Regions from separate parts of the Paenibacillus enshidis genome, predicted to be linked through region 1. Evidence: riboswitches for the same ligand, from Rfam matches in the RefSeq annotation. Region 1 holds a riboswitch; each other region holds the start of a gene.
What was found. A riboswitch is a leader RNA that binds a small molecule or an ion and turns the genes downstream of it on or off. The one in region 1 is predicted to bind cyclic di-AMP.
Positions count from the first base shown of each region.

Region 2: it holds a riboswitch for cyclic di-AMP, as region 1 does, so the genes downstream of both, ACE41H_RS17315 (hypothetical protein) here and ACE41H_RS22030 (C40 family peptidase) in region 1, are expected to answer to the same signal.
Region 3: it holds a riboswitch for cyclic di-AMP, as region 1 does, so the genes downstream of both, ACE41H_RS19785 (resuscitation-promoting factor) here and ACE41H_RS22030 (C40 family peptidase) in region 1, are expected to answer to the same signal.
Region 4: it holds a riboswitch for cyclic di-AMP, as region 1 does, so the genes downstream of both, ACE41H_RS20415 (C40 family peptidase) here and ACE41H_RS22030 (C40 family peptidase) in region 1, are expected to answer to the same signal.

Region 1 is NZ_JBHHMI010000031.1:44,070-48,353, forward strand. It holds gene ACE41H_RS22025 (heavy metal translocating P-type ATPase) at 1-1,799, opposite strand, end outside; gene ACE41H_RS22030 (C40 family peptidase) at 1,987-2,460, opposite strand; cyclic di-AMP (ydaO/yuaA leader) riboswitch at 2,465-2,600, opposite strand; gene ACE41H_RS22035 (hypothetical protein) at 2,947-3,156, shown strand; gene ACE41H_RS22040 (MFS transporter) at 3,140-4,284, opposite strand, start outside.
Region 2 is NZ_JBHHMI010000017.1:4,003-8,286, reverse strand. It holds gene kdpA (potassium-transporting ATPase subunit KdpA) at 1-1,261, opposite strand, end outside; gene kdpF (K(+)-transporting ATPase subunit F) at 1,292-1,369, opposite strand; cyclic di-AMP (ydaO/yuaA leader) riboswitch at 1,783-1,932, shown strand; gene ACE41H_RS17315 (hypothetical protein) at 1,947-2,477, shown strand; gene ACE41H_RS17310 (aldo/keto reductase) at 2,588-3,457, opposite strand; gene ACE41H_RS17305 (RrF2 family transcriptional regulator) at 3,541-3,957, opposite strand; gene ACE41H_RS17300 (aldo/keto reductase) at 4,116-4,284, shown strand, end outside.
Region 3 is NZ_JBHHMI010000023.1:10,653-14,936, forward strand. It holds gene ACE41H_RS19775 (HD domain-containing protein) at 1-666, shown strand, start outside; gene ACE41H_RS19780 (TatD family hydrolase) at 781-1,557, shown strand; cyclic di-AMP (ydaO/yuaA leader) riboswitch at 1,760-2,015, shown strand; gene ACE41H_RS19785 (resuscitation-promoting factor) at 2,298-3,437, shown strand; gene rnmV (ribonuclease M5) at 3,599-4,144, shown strand; gene rsmA (16S rRNA (adenine(1518)-N(6)/adenine(1519)-N(6))-dimethyltransferase RsmA) at 4,150-4,284, shown strand, end outside.
Region 4 is NZ_JBHHMI010000025.1:30,199-34,482, forward strand. It holds gene motA (flagellar motor stator protein MotA) at 1-411, opposite strand, end outside; gene ACE41H_RS20400 (hypothetical protein) at 629-922, shown strand; gene ACE41H_RS20405 (4a-hydroxytetrahydrobiopterin dehydratase) at 1,034-1,333, shown strand; gene ACE41H_RS20410 (GNAT family N-acetyltransferase) at 1,407-1,937, opposite strand; gene ACE41H_RS20415 (C40 family peptidase) at 2,058-2,534, opposite strand; cyclic di-AMP (ydaO/yuaA leader) riboswitch at 2,541-2,678, opposite strand; gene ACE41H_RS20420 (hypothetical protein) at 2,920-3,750, opposite strand; gene ACE41H_RS20425 (M1 family metallopeptidase) at 3,765-4,284, opposite strand, start outside.

The DNA.
Region 1 (4,284 bases):
AGGAGCTCGGCGTGCACTTCGTCCAGACCAAGCTTCCGGCCTACGGCCTCACCAACAGCTTTCGCATCACCGGTAAGCATGATCGTCTTTTTCATGCCCAGCTCTTTCAAGGAGCGGATGGTCTGTTCCGCATCCTCCTTAATCTCGTCCGCAATGACGATATACCCCGCATAGCTCCCATCGATAGCTACGTGCACGACCGTTCCCGGTTCTTCAGGTGTCTCGAAAGGAATCTGCTCCCGGTTCATGAGCTTGGCATTGCCGGCCAGAATCTGTTTTCCTTCAAACCGCACCTGAATGCCGTGGCCCGCGATTTCGTTATATTCCTGAACATCAGCCGCCTGCAGCTCTTGCCCGTAAGCTGCGCGAATGGATTCGGCAATCGGGTGATTGGAATGGAGCTCGGCATAAGCAGCGCTGCGGAGCAGCTCCTCCCGGGTTGCCCCGTTAGCTGGATAAATCCCGGTCACGGTAAAGGCCCCTTTCGTAAGGGTGCCTGTTTTATCGAATACGACATATTTTACATCATTCAGGGCTTCAAGATAGTTGCTGCCCTTCACGAGCACACCTTGCCTGGAGGCCGCCCCGATCCCGCCGAAAAATCCGAGCGGAATGGACACCACCAACGCGCAAGGGCAGGAAATAACGAGAAACACCAGAGCACGGTAGACCCATTCGGAAAACGTGGCACCACTGATCAGCAATGGCGGCACGACGGCCAGCAGGGTGGCGACAATGACGACAACCGGCGTATAATAGCGTGCGAATTTCGTAATAAACTGCTCCGTCGGCGCCTTCTTGCTGCTTGCATTTTGTACCAGCTCCAAAATTTTGGAAACGGTGGATTCACCGTAGCTTTTAGCAACTTCAACGGTCAATACTCCGTTTTTGTTAACAAAGCCGCTTAATACCTCATCCCCGGGCTCGACCTCGCGCGGCACGGATTCGCCTGTTAAAGCCGAGGTGTCCATGGCGGTTCTGCCCTCCAGCACTTTGCCGTCGAGCGGGACCCGCTCGCCAGGCTTCACTATGATGAGATCACCGACACGAACCTCTTCCGGGGCCACCCGCTTCGTCTCAATTCCCATCTGCAGGTTGGCATAATCAGGCCGGATATCCATCAGGCTGCTGATGGACTTGCGCGACCGGCTCACAGCTATGCTCTGGAACAGCTCACCTACCTGATAGAACAGCATGACGGCCACGCCTTCGGGATACTGCTGAATGGCAAAGGCGCCGATGGTGGCGATGGACATCAGAAAATGCTCGTCGAACACCTGACCTCTGAGGATATTTTTAACAGCTCTGAGGACAATGTCACCGCCAACAATAAGATAAGCGACGGCGAACAGCGCAAACTCCGCTACTCCCGTAACAGGTGACAATAACCCGACTCCTGTAAGAAGGGCACCTGCAATCAAGCGAATGATCATGCGTTTCGTATTGCCCGCCCCATGATCATGGCTGTGCCCGTGACTGTGGTCGTGAGCATGATCGTGGTTATGACCATTCTGTGCAGCCACATGGCTTATGGCCGCTTTCGCAGCAGCTCCGTTCCCCTTCTCCACGACCTGAATATGAGGCTCCAACTGATTCACTTTTTTCCTGGCTGCTGTGACGACATCCTGATCATGCGTTTTGTCCACTTCCATCGTAAGTGTCTTGCTTACAAAGTTAACAGAACAGTCCATAACCCCGTCCAGCTTCTTCACACCGTTCTCAATCTTCATGGCGCAATTCGCACAGTCCAGGCCTTCCAGTATAAGCTCCCGTTTCACCTTTTCAACCGCTGTACCCATGAGGCTCCTCCCCTTCCTGGCAGCCAAATAACTATATATGAATAATTGTTCATGTGTTTTGAATTTATTATATGTAGTGAAGGAGAGGATTGTCAATGCAGTATTCCCAATCTGTGCAAAGTGCATGACCGGATAGCAAAAGAGGACAAACCTGAAAATAACTTCAGGCTTGTCCTCTTTCATTTCGTCAACGCGCTTCGCTCACCATTTGGGCATAGCTTGTCTGGCTGATGACGCGGCGGGCAGTTACATATCTGTTCTGATAATAAGACTCCGACAGGCTGCTGACAGTAACACCCTGGCTGCTTGAGGAATGGGCAAACTGATTGTTCCCCAAATAGATGCCGGCATGGGAAATGCCGCGTCCGCTTGTGTTAAAAAACACCAGGTCTCCCGCCCGGAGATCTTCTTTGGCGACTGCTATACCTGCGTTAGCCTGCTGTTGGGAAGTGCGGGGCAAGTCCAAACTAAACTTGTTGAATATGTACAGAATAAAACCGGAACAATCGAATCCTGCAGTTGTGGTGCCCCCATATTTGTATGGAGTGCCTGCAACCTGACTAACATAGCTGTTGATTTGTGCTTCGCTGGCATGTGTAGTGGCAGCCCCGGATGTAAACAGTACGGCAGCTCCAAAAATCGACAATATCGCTTTTTTCAAAAAAATGTTCTCCCTTCAACGCCTACGGAGTTAGCTGAGGGTTAGGTAGAAGGTTCCCTTTACTCTTTTATGTACAAGAATAATTCACCCGGAATGGTTCCCCCGTTTTCAAACACAATGAAATTCGGCAAATATTAAAATTTTGTAACCTTAATCAGAGTAATATACCCGAATGCTCTTTGTCAATGGAAGAAATACCCTTATAGATCGAAGATAAAATGGCTATATATCACTAAAAAAAGAAGTCCATAAAAGTAACACAAAAGAAACAAAAATGTAAACACGTAATGCATAGTTAGCTGAATCGAGAAACATATTACACGCAGGTTGGAGGAAAACACCGTCAAGATGGCATGTAAAAAACCGGTCGTGGCAGTTCCTTCAACCGGTTGAATGCTTCCATATTATTATCGGAGTCGGACTTCTTTCGGAGGCGTGTTAATCTTATGTTAATATAGATTTAACAAGCGACGGGAGTTGATCTTGATGAAAAGATATCCCCTTTGGTACAACGTAATTGTAGGAGCTGTACTGATCGCACTGATCTGCGCACTATTTTTTGTGGAATATAACATAACACCCTATGCCTTGTTCGTCCTGTTTATAGCCATGGCTTCCCGGGATTGGAAGACCGACCGCCGCTACTCCATTTTGTATCTTGTTTTGGCGGGGGTATACATTATTTTGATGCTGTAGCCTTTTGAACCTGTTGGCGCTCCGTAAAATAATAGATCAGTGCCATGGCTGGCAGGGCAATGCCTATGACGGACGCCGCCTTCCAGCCCCCCAGGTCATAAGCCCATCCGCCCGCTGCAGAGCCCAGGGCTCCACCTGCAAAAAAGATAGCCATAAACAAGCCGTTCAACCGGCTGCGCACCTCGGCTCCAAGGGCAAAAATCGCACGCTGGCTGAGAACCAGATTAGCCGACACGCCCATGTCTAAAAGAATCGCAGAAAAGACTAATATGGTTACGGTAAGCACCGAACGGGTATGAACCATGAAAGGCAGAGCCAGTGAAATGATGACTGCAGCCAAAGCAAGCCCTGTTGCCGGCCGAATCCAACCCCGGTCCGCAAGACGGCCGGCAATCGGTGCCGCGATCGCGCCAGATACTCCCGCTAAGGCAAACAGTGCCACTTCCGTTTGCGAAAAATGAAATGCAGGCCCTGTCAGTAAGAGCGAAACCGTCGTCCAGAACAAGCTGAAGGTCCCAAATACAGCAGCATGATAAATGGCCCGGCGCCGCAGGATTGGCGTAGTTTTCAGCAGATGCCACATCGATCCGATGAGCCTGGAGTAAGATTCGTTTGTCACCGGCTTTCTGGCAGGAAGCGCCTTGGCCAGAACCAGAGCCAGCACAAGAATCAGTACGGCGGATAAGACGAATACAGAACGCCAGCCCAGCAGATCAGCGACCATGCTGGACAGCGGACGTGCAAGCATAATGCCGAGCAGCAAGCCGCTCATCACATTTCCCACGACACGCCCGCGGGTTTCGTCAGGGGCAAGATGGGCCGCATAAGGCACCAAAATCTGCGCTGCCACCGATCCGATCCCGATCATTGCGGCCGCAAGAAGAAACAGTGCGGCGCTTGGAGCCACCGCCAGGGTAAGCAGAGACAGTGTAGTGAGCAGCAGGGCACCTACAACCAACCTCCTGTTTTCAACAATATCCCCCAATGGGACGATAAATAGCAGGCCGATGCCGTAGCCAATCTGCGTCAGGGTAACGATCAAGCCCGCCGCTCCCGAAGATAGTCCGATGGACGAGCTGATTTCCCCGACCAAAGGCTGGGCATAATATAAATTAGCCACAATGATGC
Region 2 (4,284 bases), on a different contig from region 1:
TCAGCATCGTAACCGCGATCAGCTTCATCTCCCGCCCTTCGATCTTCTTGCCGAGAAATTCAGGCGTTCGCCCGACCATCAGACCAGACAAAAACACACCGATCATTGCGTACATCAATACGTTGACGAGACCTACACCCACACCGCCAAACACCGTGTTCAGCATCATATTCGCAAGCGTGATCAATCCGGCAATCGGCGTCAGCGTGTCATGCATCGTATTGACAGCACCCGTCTCGGATGCGGTGGTGACCACGGAATACAGGGAGGATTGCGCCACGCCGAAGCGGACCTCTTTGCCTTCCATACTGCCTTGTTCATGCTGGATTCCCATGGCGTTCAGGGCAGGATTGCCCGCACTCTCCGCGCTCAGGGAAATGCCCAGCATAACGATGAAGAGCATCGCCATCGACACGAACAGAACACGCCCCTGCTTGGCGTTGCCAACCATTTTGCCATACGTAAAGGGCAAGGCCGTAACGAGCAGCATCATGAGCAAGATCTGCAGCATGTTGCTGATAGCGTCCGGGTTCTCGAACGGATGGGCCGAGTTGACTCCGACATATCCGCCGCCGTTATTTCCCAATTGCTTTATGGACAGGAACGATCCTATCGGACCGCGTGCAATCTCCTGTACCTCTCCGCCAATTGTATGCGCTACAGCTGTAACATCCAGCGTCTGCGGCACACCAAGCGCGATAAAAATTAATGCCGCAACAAAGGCAATGGGCAAATAGATACGAGTGATCGCGCGGACCAGGTCCACAAAGAAGTTGCCAAGAGGCTTGCCCGCAAGTCCTCTGATCACGGCGATGCCCACCGCAAGCCCCGTAGCGGGGGACATAAACATCATAAATACGATGGCTATCATTTGCGAGAAATAGGAAAGGCCACTCTCCCCGCTGTAATGCTGGAGATCCGTATTGGTCATAAAGCTTATCGCCGTGTTAAAGGCAAGCGTCGGCTCCATATTATCAATGCCGGACGGGTTCAGCGGCAGAAACCTTTGTACCCGGAATATTAAATATACCAAAGCAATCATCACCAAATTGCTAAGCACAACAGACAAGGCGTATTGCTTCCAGGACTGATGGTCCCGGCGGATGCCGCCAAGCGCAAAGATCGGCTTCTCGATCCACCCGAACCATTTATCCAGTCCGGACGGCTCATAGTTAAATACCTTAGCCAAATAAAGACCGGCCGGACGTGCCAGCAGCAGAACCAGCAGCAGCGTCACCCCGATAGACAGTACAGCAAACATAACGTTTGAACTCCTTCCTCTATAACCACATTAAAATTTTTCCGGATTCAGCAGCACGTAAGTAAGGTACACGCCGACCAGAAGAACAACGATGCCAAGCAGCCACATCATGAGCGTTCACTTCCTTCATCCGCAACTTTGCCAGCCCAGGCCAGCAAGCCAACCATCATTAAAGCTAAAAGAATCAAAGATACTACCATTACGATATCCAGCATATTTTCACAACCTTCCACTGTAATTAGACCGCACATCGGCGCCTTGATGGCTCTGCTTGCTGCCAGTGCGCCAATTCTGTTTTCAAATGTTCATATAGGTTGCCTCCTGTGACAGGATCTCATTCTCGGGATAGAAACAAGCCATCTACCCTCGGCACAGAGCCAATGATAATACGGTTCGGTATAAAAATGGGGTTAAGATCTCAGCAGGGGGCGTAAAAAAAGTGTAAAAATGAAAAAAGCCTGCTTTACATCCTCAACTATCAGGACTATTATGTTTTTCAGTTCAATGGAAAGATACACGCAGTGCCGTAATCGCTGAATTCCTGTACACGGGAAGCGGGGGAACCGGAACGGCTTAACCAGCCTTGGGGTGAATCATGAATCGAAATTCATGTAGGGCCAATCTCAGCCCGAACCCGACAGCTAACCTCGTAAGCGTCCGAGACCTGAAAGAAAGGAAATGAAACATGGAGGATTACAAGTTATCCTATCGGCTTCAACCCTTGATGAGCATAAAAGGGAGCTTCATGACCGAGGCACGTATTACAGGGATTCAGCTATTCGAGTTTGATATCGGCACCTGTTACCAGGCGGGAAAAGGAACTTTGAGGAGTTGCCGTTACGGGTTGCTGCAGATCAACTGTGGCTCCTGCACGGGCTGGGGGGAATGTGTGATGTCCGTGAACGACAGCAGCTTCGATATTGTCAAATGGGCATCTTTCCTGCACAGTTTGAAGGGAATGACCCTTCAAGAAGCACTTATCACCACAAGACTGCACCGGATTTTATGGGGAGGAAACAAGGCGGATATGACCCAAACCGCTCTGCTGGACCTCAGTGCCCGGATGGAAGCCGAGGCGAATTGGAAGGAGAATGAGGGATATCCGGAGCCCGCATCCTTACGCAAATTCGCAACACATACGGCGGGTACAGGATTTGACCTGGAACCTGAAGAGTTATTTCAGAAATCAAGTGCTTATTATAGTGTCTTGACTTAGCCAGTTCCATTTCGGACTTTTACTGTATAAATGGCGGCGATGCTGAGCGTGCATTCAAAAGGCCCGCATATAGCTGATATAAGCTATCGCGAGCCTCTTTGGCATTGATTCTACCTTATAAACAGCTTCATCAGCCCATTATAGATTGGATTAACGATATAACCCGTCGGGTTGATCGCATACCTTTTGCCTGAATTGAGCCGGCTGATCATCTCCATTTCATCTCCGCTGAGCTTGAAATCAAATATTTCACTGTTTTCTTTAATTCTTCTCGGGTTGGATGACTTGGGTATAATAAGGATTCCCCGCTCCAAATGCCATCGTAAAATAACCTGAGCCACCGTTTTGTTATGACTACGGGCGATTCGCTGCAATTCCGGGTGTTCAAACAGAGCTTTATTCCCCTGCCCCAGCGGCGCCCAGGCCTCGTGCAGAATTTGATGCTCATTCAGATACGCATGTAAAGCATTTTGCGGAAATTCCGGATGGGTCTCAATCTGATTTATCATTGGCGGAATTTCGGAGTGCTTCATTAAATGTTCAAGATGCCGGATTTCAAAATTCGCAACCCCGATGACTTTAATTTTCCCCTCCACATATAATTCCTCCATGGCTTTCCAGGTTTCTATATAATGAGGCGAGGCAAAATGAATCAAATACATGTCAAGGTAGTCTACGTTCAGCCTTTTTATCGTTTGTTCAAAAGCTTTTTGGGTCGCTTTATATCCATGATCCGTATTCCAGACTTTGGAGGTGATGAAAAATTGTTCACGCGGGATTCCGCTTTTTTGAATCTCCTGCCCCAATACCGCTTCATTTCCATAAATTTTTGCTGTATCAAAATGACGGTATCCTATACGAATCGCTTCACCAATCGCCCGTTCAAACTCTTCCTTTTTCGTGATTTTGTAAACCCCGAAGCCTAATTGCGGAATTTTAACGCCATTGGCTGCCTCTACAAAGTGATTATCAAAGCTCATAGACATACCCCTTTCTCAATCTAAACAATATATTCTATATATAAATTATATATAGTTTTGTCCAAAAAAAAGTTAACCCATCCTTATTCCAATAAATCGGTTAACTTCATTTCCTTTAGAGATTCTTGCATGGCAAGCTCGGCTGCAGACAGATGATCAACGATTTTTTGTTTAACCTCGTCAACCTGCTGTCCTTGAAGGTTCACATCTGTATGGATTTTGAACAAAGCTTTTCCAGGCTCTACTGCAAGAAACACATCAAAAAATGTAATCTCCGATAACGGTCTTGCCAGCATTATTCCGCCTTTAGCTCCTTCTTTGGCGATGGTCAGTTGGGCGCTATTCAGGTTGCGGATAACCTTTGCCGTTGTCGGAACAGGAATATTCAATTGCTCTGAAATGACCTTCGTAGATAAATAACTATAGCAGCGTTCCTCCGCCATAGCGTGAATAAAGAGTAATATCGAAATTCCCTGCGATAAAGCTGTAGAGTATGCCATGTTTCTCATCCTTACTATGATTAGCTTTTCTAAACATACTATATATCTTTTATGTATAGATTTCAAGCTGGGTCGTAATCGATGTCTTTGCGTAGAACCTATTGCATTTGAGATAATGTATATTATCTTATTGATAATCAACAGAAGGAGTGAAGACCATGAACTTCCGCCGCCTTGGCAGCAGCGGGCTGCAAGTATCCACACTCGGACTCGGGACAAATGCGTTTGGCAAGCGCGCCGACGAACAGACCTCGATCCGGATTATCCATCACGCCCTCGACAGCGGCATTAATTTCATCGACACGGCCAACATTTACGCGGGTACGG
Region 3 (4,284 bases), on a different contig from region 1:
ATTGTCGTCAAGGACTCGGGAATGCATGCCGTGGAAGACTACCTGATGTCCCGTTACCAAATGTACTGGCAAATTTATTTTCATCCGGTGACCCGCAGCTCGGAAATTATACTGCGGCTCATTTTCCGGAGAGCCAAGGAGCTAATGAATCAGGGGTATACCTTCGGATTTCTGCTTGATCCTCTTCCCGACTTAATCCGTGGAGATCTGACAGTCAGCCAGTATTTAATGCTGGATGAATCCCTGATACAAACTGTATTTAATTTATGGAAGAAGGAAGAGGACCCTGTTCTGAGCGACCTGTGTTCGCGTTTTATGGATCGCAGGCTATATAAATATGTGCAAATCGACTCTATGGATATGAGTATGATTGACGATTTGCGGGCTGCCCTCGCGAAGGCTGGACTTCACCCCGACTATGACCTGGAAATTGATTTTCCGACAGACCTTCCTTATGATGTATTCCGGAAGGACGGATCGACAGAGAATCAGATTTTGCTGCTTGACCGGGAGGGCGGTGTGCGCGAAATATCCGAAGTGTCGGATATCGTACGCTCAATCAGCGGTATTCACCGGGGGAAATACCATCTGTATTACCCGCAAAATAAATTGGAGCAAATTAAGGATAAGCTGCCGCCCGACATCCAGAAATTGTTTGTTAAATAGCCTTCAAATCATTTCTTTTTAATCTAAGCATCATGATATAGAAGATTGCAAAAATTGAAAATTGCCAAAGAAAGAAATTAATCTAAATTAAAACCAATTAAGGAGGAACAATCCTTGGAATTATTTGATACGCATACCCATCTTGATTCGCCGTCATTTAATGAAGACAGAGAGCAAATCATATCAAACGCCGTCGAAGCCGGAGTTACGCGAATGGTCAATGTCGGGTTTAATAGAGAAACTATTCCCAGTACAATGGAGCTTGCCGAAACTTATGATTTTATTTATGCTGCTGTCGGATGGCATCCTGTTGATGCCATCACCATGCAGGATGGGGATTTGGAATGGATTGCATCGCTTTGCAAGCATGAGAAGGTCGTGGCCATTGGGGAAATTGGGCTGGATTACCATTGGGATACTTCTCCGAAGGATGTTCAGCAGCGGGTGCTGCGCCAGCAAATCGGACTTGCCCGGGAGTTGGGGATGCCGATTGTCATTCACAACCGGGATGCGCACGAGGATATCGTGAAAATTTTGCGTGAAGAGAAAGCACATGAGGTTGGAGGAATTATGCATTCGTTCTCTGGCAGCTGGGAAATCGCTAAATTATGTCTGAATATGGAATTTCATTTGTCCTTTGGAGGCCCGATTACCTTCAAAAATGCGCGTCAGCCGAAAGAGGTTTTGGCGCAGGTGCCGCTGGATCGCTTATTGATTGAAACCGATTCCCCTTACCTGACTCCCCATCCCTTCAGAGGCAAACGAAACGAGTCGGCCTATGTGAGATTGGTGGCTGAGGCAGCTGCCCAAATTAAGGGAATTTCCGTGGAGGAATTGGCGGCGATCACCACCAAAAATGGGCTGGAACGATTTTACATACGGAGAAAATGAGAGATAAATCATTAAAAAAGTATCCTATACGGAGCTAAACATAAAAATGTTCCGGGAAAACCGCGATTATTACAATATTTTAACCGATTATTTAGAGAAAAGCACTTGAAAGCTGCTTTACAACATGCATGTAAACAGGATATCATCGTTTCAGTGAATTATTGATGCTATGTAAAGTGGCAAATTCAGTAGTTCATTTCATGAACCAGTCTCGCTTAATCTCTGTTATGGAGAACGGGGGAACCGATATGGTGGCAGGCCATAAGGAGAGCGTACAGACATAGACGTATTGTCGTGTGCATGTACCTTCGCTTATGCCGGACGTCATAGTTCGATTTCTTTTCTGGGTCTTAGGGGTGAATGTGAAGGCAGCCGCCATGAGCGGGTGACCTGAACTAGGGCGACTCTCTACGTCCGAATCCGACAGCTAACCCCGTAAGCGTATCAAGAGAGAAGCTACCTCGTGTATGGATTTTCCGCATATGTCATTGACGGAAGTCACGAAAGAGCTCTCTTAACTCTTTCTTGACTTTTTTAGTTTATGAATATGGGAGAGTGTGCCCACATACTGTTACATAACGGAGTTATGACCAGTAAAGGGGGGCGCCATGCTGCGAAGACGGGAACATGATGCAGGGCAGGCTGCAGTCAGGCTTGTCTTGTAGAAAATCTGGTATAGTCGCGTCAACTTCAATCATGTATTACTCTCAGACGGCGAGGCTATGAAGGAGGACGGAGAAGTGGGAATTTTCCAACAAGGGGAGACCCATGAGTCACGCTCATCCAGCATGTCTTACGCGTTGCGATGGAAGCATGAAAAATTGCGCCACGCATCATTGGTCGCTATTTTTCTAATCGCACTAACAGTCACAATCTCTATTCTGGTGTACACGCAGACAAAGAAACAAGTAGTTCTGGTCATCAACGGTCAGCCTCAAGCGGTTGAGACCCGCGGAGAAAGTTTGCAGGATGTTCTGGAGGAGCATTCTATTACACTGGCACCTCATGACAAGATTTCCATGCCGGTGAACGGAGCTGTACAGAATGGGGACCGGGTAGTCATTAAACGGGCTGCGCCAGTGAACGTATCCGCAGGCTATGAAACCAAGCAGCTGTACACCACCGAAAATACAGTAGAAGACGCTATTCGAACCTTGGGCTACGAATTGTCACCGGAAGATAAGGTTTCCCCCTCACCGGATACCAAAATCTCTTCTAACATGGATATAAAAATTGTTCGTGTCACGAAGCAGAAGGTTCAACAAAAGGCAGAGATTCCTTTCAGAGTCGTCAAGACGGCTGATCCAAGCTTGTACAAGGGAGATAACCGCACCTTGGTGAGCGGCAAGGATGGAGTCATGGTCCAGAATATTGAGAAGGTGTATCATGACGGGAAACTGGTTTCAAAGCGTATGGTAAACAAAGAAGTCGCTACGAATCGTGTTGACAAGGTTATTGCAGTAGGTACGAAGAAGAAACCTGTTGTACTGGCGGCATCTATCGGACCTTCCGGTTCCGCAAAGATGGCCAGTGCCAATACGATCAGCCGGGCAGGAGTAGAATTTAAATATACAAAAGTTTTAAGCAATGTATCCATGACGGCTTACTCTGCGCAGCAGCCTGGCATAGGCACCCGGACATCCTCCGGCACACGTGTTACTGAAGGACGCACCATTGCTGTGGACCCTAATGTCATTCCAATAGGCTGGTGGGTATATATTGAAGGTCTGGGCTTCCGTCGTGCTGAGGATACTGGCGGCGCCATAAAAGGCAACAAAATCGATGTGTATTATGAGAGTTTGAATCAGGCGATGAATTTTGGCCGTAAATCAGGAATGACGGTGTATGTCATCGGTCCGGTCAGACCGGAGTTGAATTAACCGCAGGCGGGAATGTTAGAGCTTGTAATTCAATCGCTGGTTAGGATAGTATTAAGATCATAAAGATGCCATGCTAAGAAGGGGAGGATCATCCTCTTCTTATTTTTATTTTGTGCTAAAGCCAAGCTCGGGATGAGAGCATCGGGAAGGAAGATAGATTCATGATTAAGGAAGTCATCGTAGTGGAGGGCCGGGATGATACGGTGGCCATCAAAAGGGCGGTCCAGGCCGACACGATTGAAACGGGCGGATCTGCCATCAATGCCACGACGATTCGCAAAATTGCCATGGCCCAGAAGCGGCGGGGGATCATTATCCTGACCGATCCGGATCACGCCGGGGAGCGGATACGCAAGATTATTGCCTCCAGGGTACCGGGGTGCAAGCAGGCCTTTATTCCGGAGGCGGAAGCGACCCGGAAAGGGGATATCGGGGTAGAGAATGCTTCTCCTGAAGCGATCCGTCACGCACTCGCCAGAGTTCATACTACGGTAGAGGATGCGCGCCCCCTGATCGATTGGGAGGACCTTATTGACGCGGGCATGATCACACATCCACGGGCGGCCTCCCGCAGGATGGCGTTAGGCAACATCCTGGGCATCGGTTATTGCAACGGCAAGCAGCTTCATAAGCGGCTGACGATGTTCCAAATCAGCCGCGAGGAGTTCGCGGCGGCATTACAGCAAATTGAAAGCGAAGGATTGTGATGGACATGAAGGGTCTTGAAGATATTGCGACTCCCCGCCGGACCAAGGAGATCATTCAGAGGCACGGTTTCTCGTTCAAGAAGAGTCTGGGCCAGAATTTTCTGGTTGACCAGAATATATTGCAAAAAATCGTGGCTGCC
Region 4 (4,284 bases), on a different contig from region 1:
CGTTGCATTGATATCCTCCATAAGCACATCCCGTACGAATTCCTGATCATTGCCGTCAATAATCATCCGCATTCCGCTGCGCAGAAAGGCGTTGTCGATCTCTTCCACCTTGGGCTCAAGGGCGAGCAGACCTTCACGGCGGGTAATGGAGGCCCATTCCATAAATGTAGTGATCAATTGCTGGCGGTCAGGCAGCTTTTGCTCAGTGAAAATAATTTTGAAAAGCTTGGGTACTCTCTTCATGTCCGACATCGGGAAGGCCATGAATACACTGGCGGCTGTGCCTACAAAGATAATCATGTAAGCTGCAGGGTTATTAACCAAATTGACGACAGGCGCCCCTTTGAGGATCATGCCGACAACCAGGGATATGAGCCCGAGTGCAAGTCCTATAATTGATGAAATTTGCATTGTACACCTCGTCCATGAGAAATTGGTAGAACATCCGGTCCGGCCAGGGGACATCCTTGCCCTCCAACGTATTTTGGTGAAACGGACTACCATATTTATCGACAAAAGCCCCTTTTTTTTTTAGGGGGATTTCACGGTATAATGAAGACAACGCTGTTAAATGACAATTTTGAGAACAGGATTCCAAATCCGGAATGGAGAAGAGTGGAGGGCTCACATGGGTGTTAGGCATGGAAGAGAATATGAACTCATTCTGAAGGAGTTGACGGACGCAGTAGGGCGTATTCCGGACAGTTACCTTTTTTTTGAAATGGAAGAGGAGGAATGGGAGCGTCTGGAGAGTGCGGAACGAGCTGAGGTTCAGGAAGCGCTGGCCGAGGATCTCTTTTACGCGCTTGGAGAAGAGTCTGTTATTACGGTCGGGAGCGGTGTCATCATTCATGACCGAAACCGTTACCGGATCGACATTCTGATCGGTGAAGAGGAGCTGACCTTCGTATCCCTCGTATAACATAGCCATTGGATTTCTCAGCGAAGCCATGGTAATATGAACACGGTCATAAGGGCTGGCCCCAATAACATCAGGAACGGCTTCCGTATCACGGAGAGGAGCAGGAATACTATGCCTTTTACATTAGAAGAAATAGAGGCTCATCTGGAGAGATTAGAGGGCTGGGAGCTAGAGGAGGGACGCTGGATTGTTCGGAAATACGTCTTTTCCAGCTTTATGAGAGGAATCGCATTCGTGGATGAAGTAGCCGGTATTTCGGAAGCATTCAATCACCATCCGTTTATTACCATTGATTACAAGACGGTTACGCTGCGCCTCACCTCGTGGGATGAAGGCGGGATTACAGCAGTAGATATAAAAGAAGCACAGCAGTACAATGAAGCATTCGAACACATGCGTTCGGAGGATTAATCCTGGATTAACCTTGCAACGGCAAATCAACGGACCGCAATAAGCGATCAAATAGCAAACGCCCTGGGTAGAGCTAAGACTCTGAATCCAGGGCGTTTGGTATAGGGTCTGCGTCTTCCCCGCTATTGTAGACCATACAATAAAAAGGCTTCATCCCGTCCGGAGTTTGCCGCTCATAGGCATCGGTAATGCGAAAGCCTGCAGAACGGTAGGCCCTGATGGCCCGTTTGTTCCAGACGAGGACTTCGAGGTCGATCTCATTTTGCGGCGCACGGCGCCTGGCTTCCTCAGCGATAGCCCGGACAAACTCCGCACCGTGTCCATGACCGCATAATTCCGGCCGCATTCCGAGCCCAAGACGGGTCACCTCTTCCATGGGAAAATATTGGGCAAACCCGCATAGGCCACCTGACTCATCCAATACAGCGACATATTGGGAGCTTCGCAGCTCCGGGTTGGCAAATTCGATGTCGAGAGCCTTCATCTGCTCCCAAGGCAGCCAGCCATAAATGTCATAGGGCGGTTTATATTTCCACTCACTTATGGCAGCTGCCTGCTCTTCACTCATCGGAACGATCTGATAGCTTGTTGATTCGGCGGACATATTTTTCCCCCTTACGTATCCCTTCTTAAAAAGGGTACTTCGGTTAAGCCTGTTTGGCAACAAAAAAAGCCTCAATTCCGGCGGGAATCGAAGCTGCTGAAGTTATGATGTAAATAATTTCTAATCAAGGGCAACAGATTCGTAAGTGGATGTACTCATGACACGTTTGGCACCAAGGTATCGATCAGCGTAGTAGCTTTCGCCCAACGAACTGACGGTGACACCACGTGATGAGGAGGAGTGGGCAAATCTGCCGTCACCTACATAAATCCCTACATGAGAAACTCCTCTTCCATTCGTGTTGAAGAATACCAGGTCTCCAGGTCTCATTTCATCCCGCGAAACAGCGGTTCCCGCTTCGAACTGGGTGGAGGATTGGCGGGGAAGATCAAGCCCAAGCTGGTCAAATACATAACTCGTAAATCCGGAACAGTCAAATCCGCTCAGCGTGGTGCCGCCTGCTCTATAAGAGGTGCCTTTGGCATCCTGGATGACCTGGTCCATTTTGGAGTCCGCATACACGCTTCCAGCGCCGAATGAAAGGCCCGCGAAGGCGATTGCTGCACTCATGGCTGCGATAGCTAGCTTCTTTTTCAAAAAAATACAAACCCCTTCCAACGCCTGCGAAGTTAGCTTAAGGGTTCGGTAGAAGGCTCCCCTATGATCCCTCTGATGCGAGATCAATTCACCCAAAACTGGTTCCCCCGCTTCCCGGTGCCGGGAATTCGGCTTTACTAGATGTGCACCTTGAAGCATATGATCGTTCATGAATAGGTTGTCTAAAAAGGTTACAGCAATAATTACAAAGTTGTTACTATCAGTTCACAGGGACTATTGTAACAAAGGAAGCATAGTTTGGCAAATGTTTCATAGCAAAAAGCTGTAAAAAAATAGTCTCTGCTAAAACAGAGACTAAAAATATCGAAAGTACTATGTTAAAAGAATTTACATGAGATTATTTTCAGCAGACGCTGGCATCATTTTACTCCTTGGTGAACGAATCACAAGTAGTATTCCATAAATAATACTGTGCAGATGTGTGCCATATTGTAAAAAGTGAAGAAATGAAATGATAAGTCTGGTGAAGGATGAGTGCAAGCAACCCTGTCCACAGCCAGCCAGAGACGCTAAAGATAGAGAGCAGGACGATGACAGATGCTCCGAGCACTGCGGATATTCCGATGCCGGGGAGAATACACCGCATGCAGCAGGCGAGCGAGAACCATGCGCCCCTCCCGCTGATCGTTCCGAACTGCATGTACATCACGCATTGACGGATGAGCCAGGCCAAAATGCCCCATAAAACGATGTAAGGGAGAAGGTGGACGGCGGCAAGAAGCGGTTCTTGCAGCGAACCGGACAGAGTCTGCAGCAGACGCGGTACAATCCAGTACCCGGGAAGCAGCAGAAGGCAGGTTTCAACCGTGTAATATAAAAGGGACGAACGCCAGAACAGACGGATGCCGGTGAGAAAGGAGCGCCGCCCCTGCTGTCTCTTCATATGCAGGCTGTAATATACACCCGCCCGGACCAACGGGGTCAGCAGCATGCGCAGCACGATGACCGCAAGCAGAACCCACAAATACAGATGGACGGAAGAGCTTTGCGCCAATGCAATCTGGCTTTCCATCCAGAATAAGGTCCGGTTGAGCTCGCTCTGGCCGCTTCCCGGATAGCGCAGCAGCAGAGGCACGATACCCGATTCAGTGTACTTATAGTTGAATACTCCCCAAGCAAGACGGTAGATAAACAGCAGAATTACGATAAAAAAATGCAAGCGGACGAGCGTCCAACCCTCTTTGACAGAATTCATCACCTGCGGACACCTCACCATGACAGACTTCTAATCAAAGCTTCAGCCAGCCTGGTCATCCCCAGAAGCCAGCGTGTTTCGGTTTTCTCCGGCAGCTCAGCCAGCAGTGTGTTATTCAGGTGGTTGTTCTCCAGAGGGATCGTATGAAGAGGATCAATGACCACCGAGACTGCAGGGGACCTGCTTTGAAAACGGTAGGTTACCTTCTGCTGTTTGCCGTCCCATGTCTTCTGTATGCTGCTTTTATCCTTGAATGCTACTTGGATAGGTACGGCCGGCACGTCGCCGCCCTTTTTGGACACGGTAACGGCAGACTCGTACATGCCATTCTCCAGCTTGCGCAGCTGAATGCTGTCTACCGCAAAATCAGCCATTTGGCTGCCATATACGTACTGATTGAAATAGGGAGACCATGAACGGCCTGTCACGCTTTCCACTATACGCTGAAAATCGCGGGTGGATGGATGCTTGAAGCGGTATTTCCGCACATAGGAACGGAGCAGGGTGTCCATTTTGGTGCTCCCCAGCTGTTGT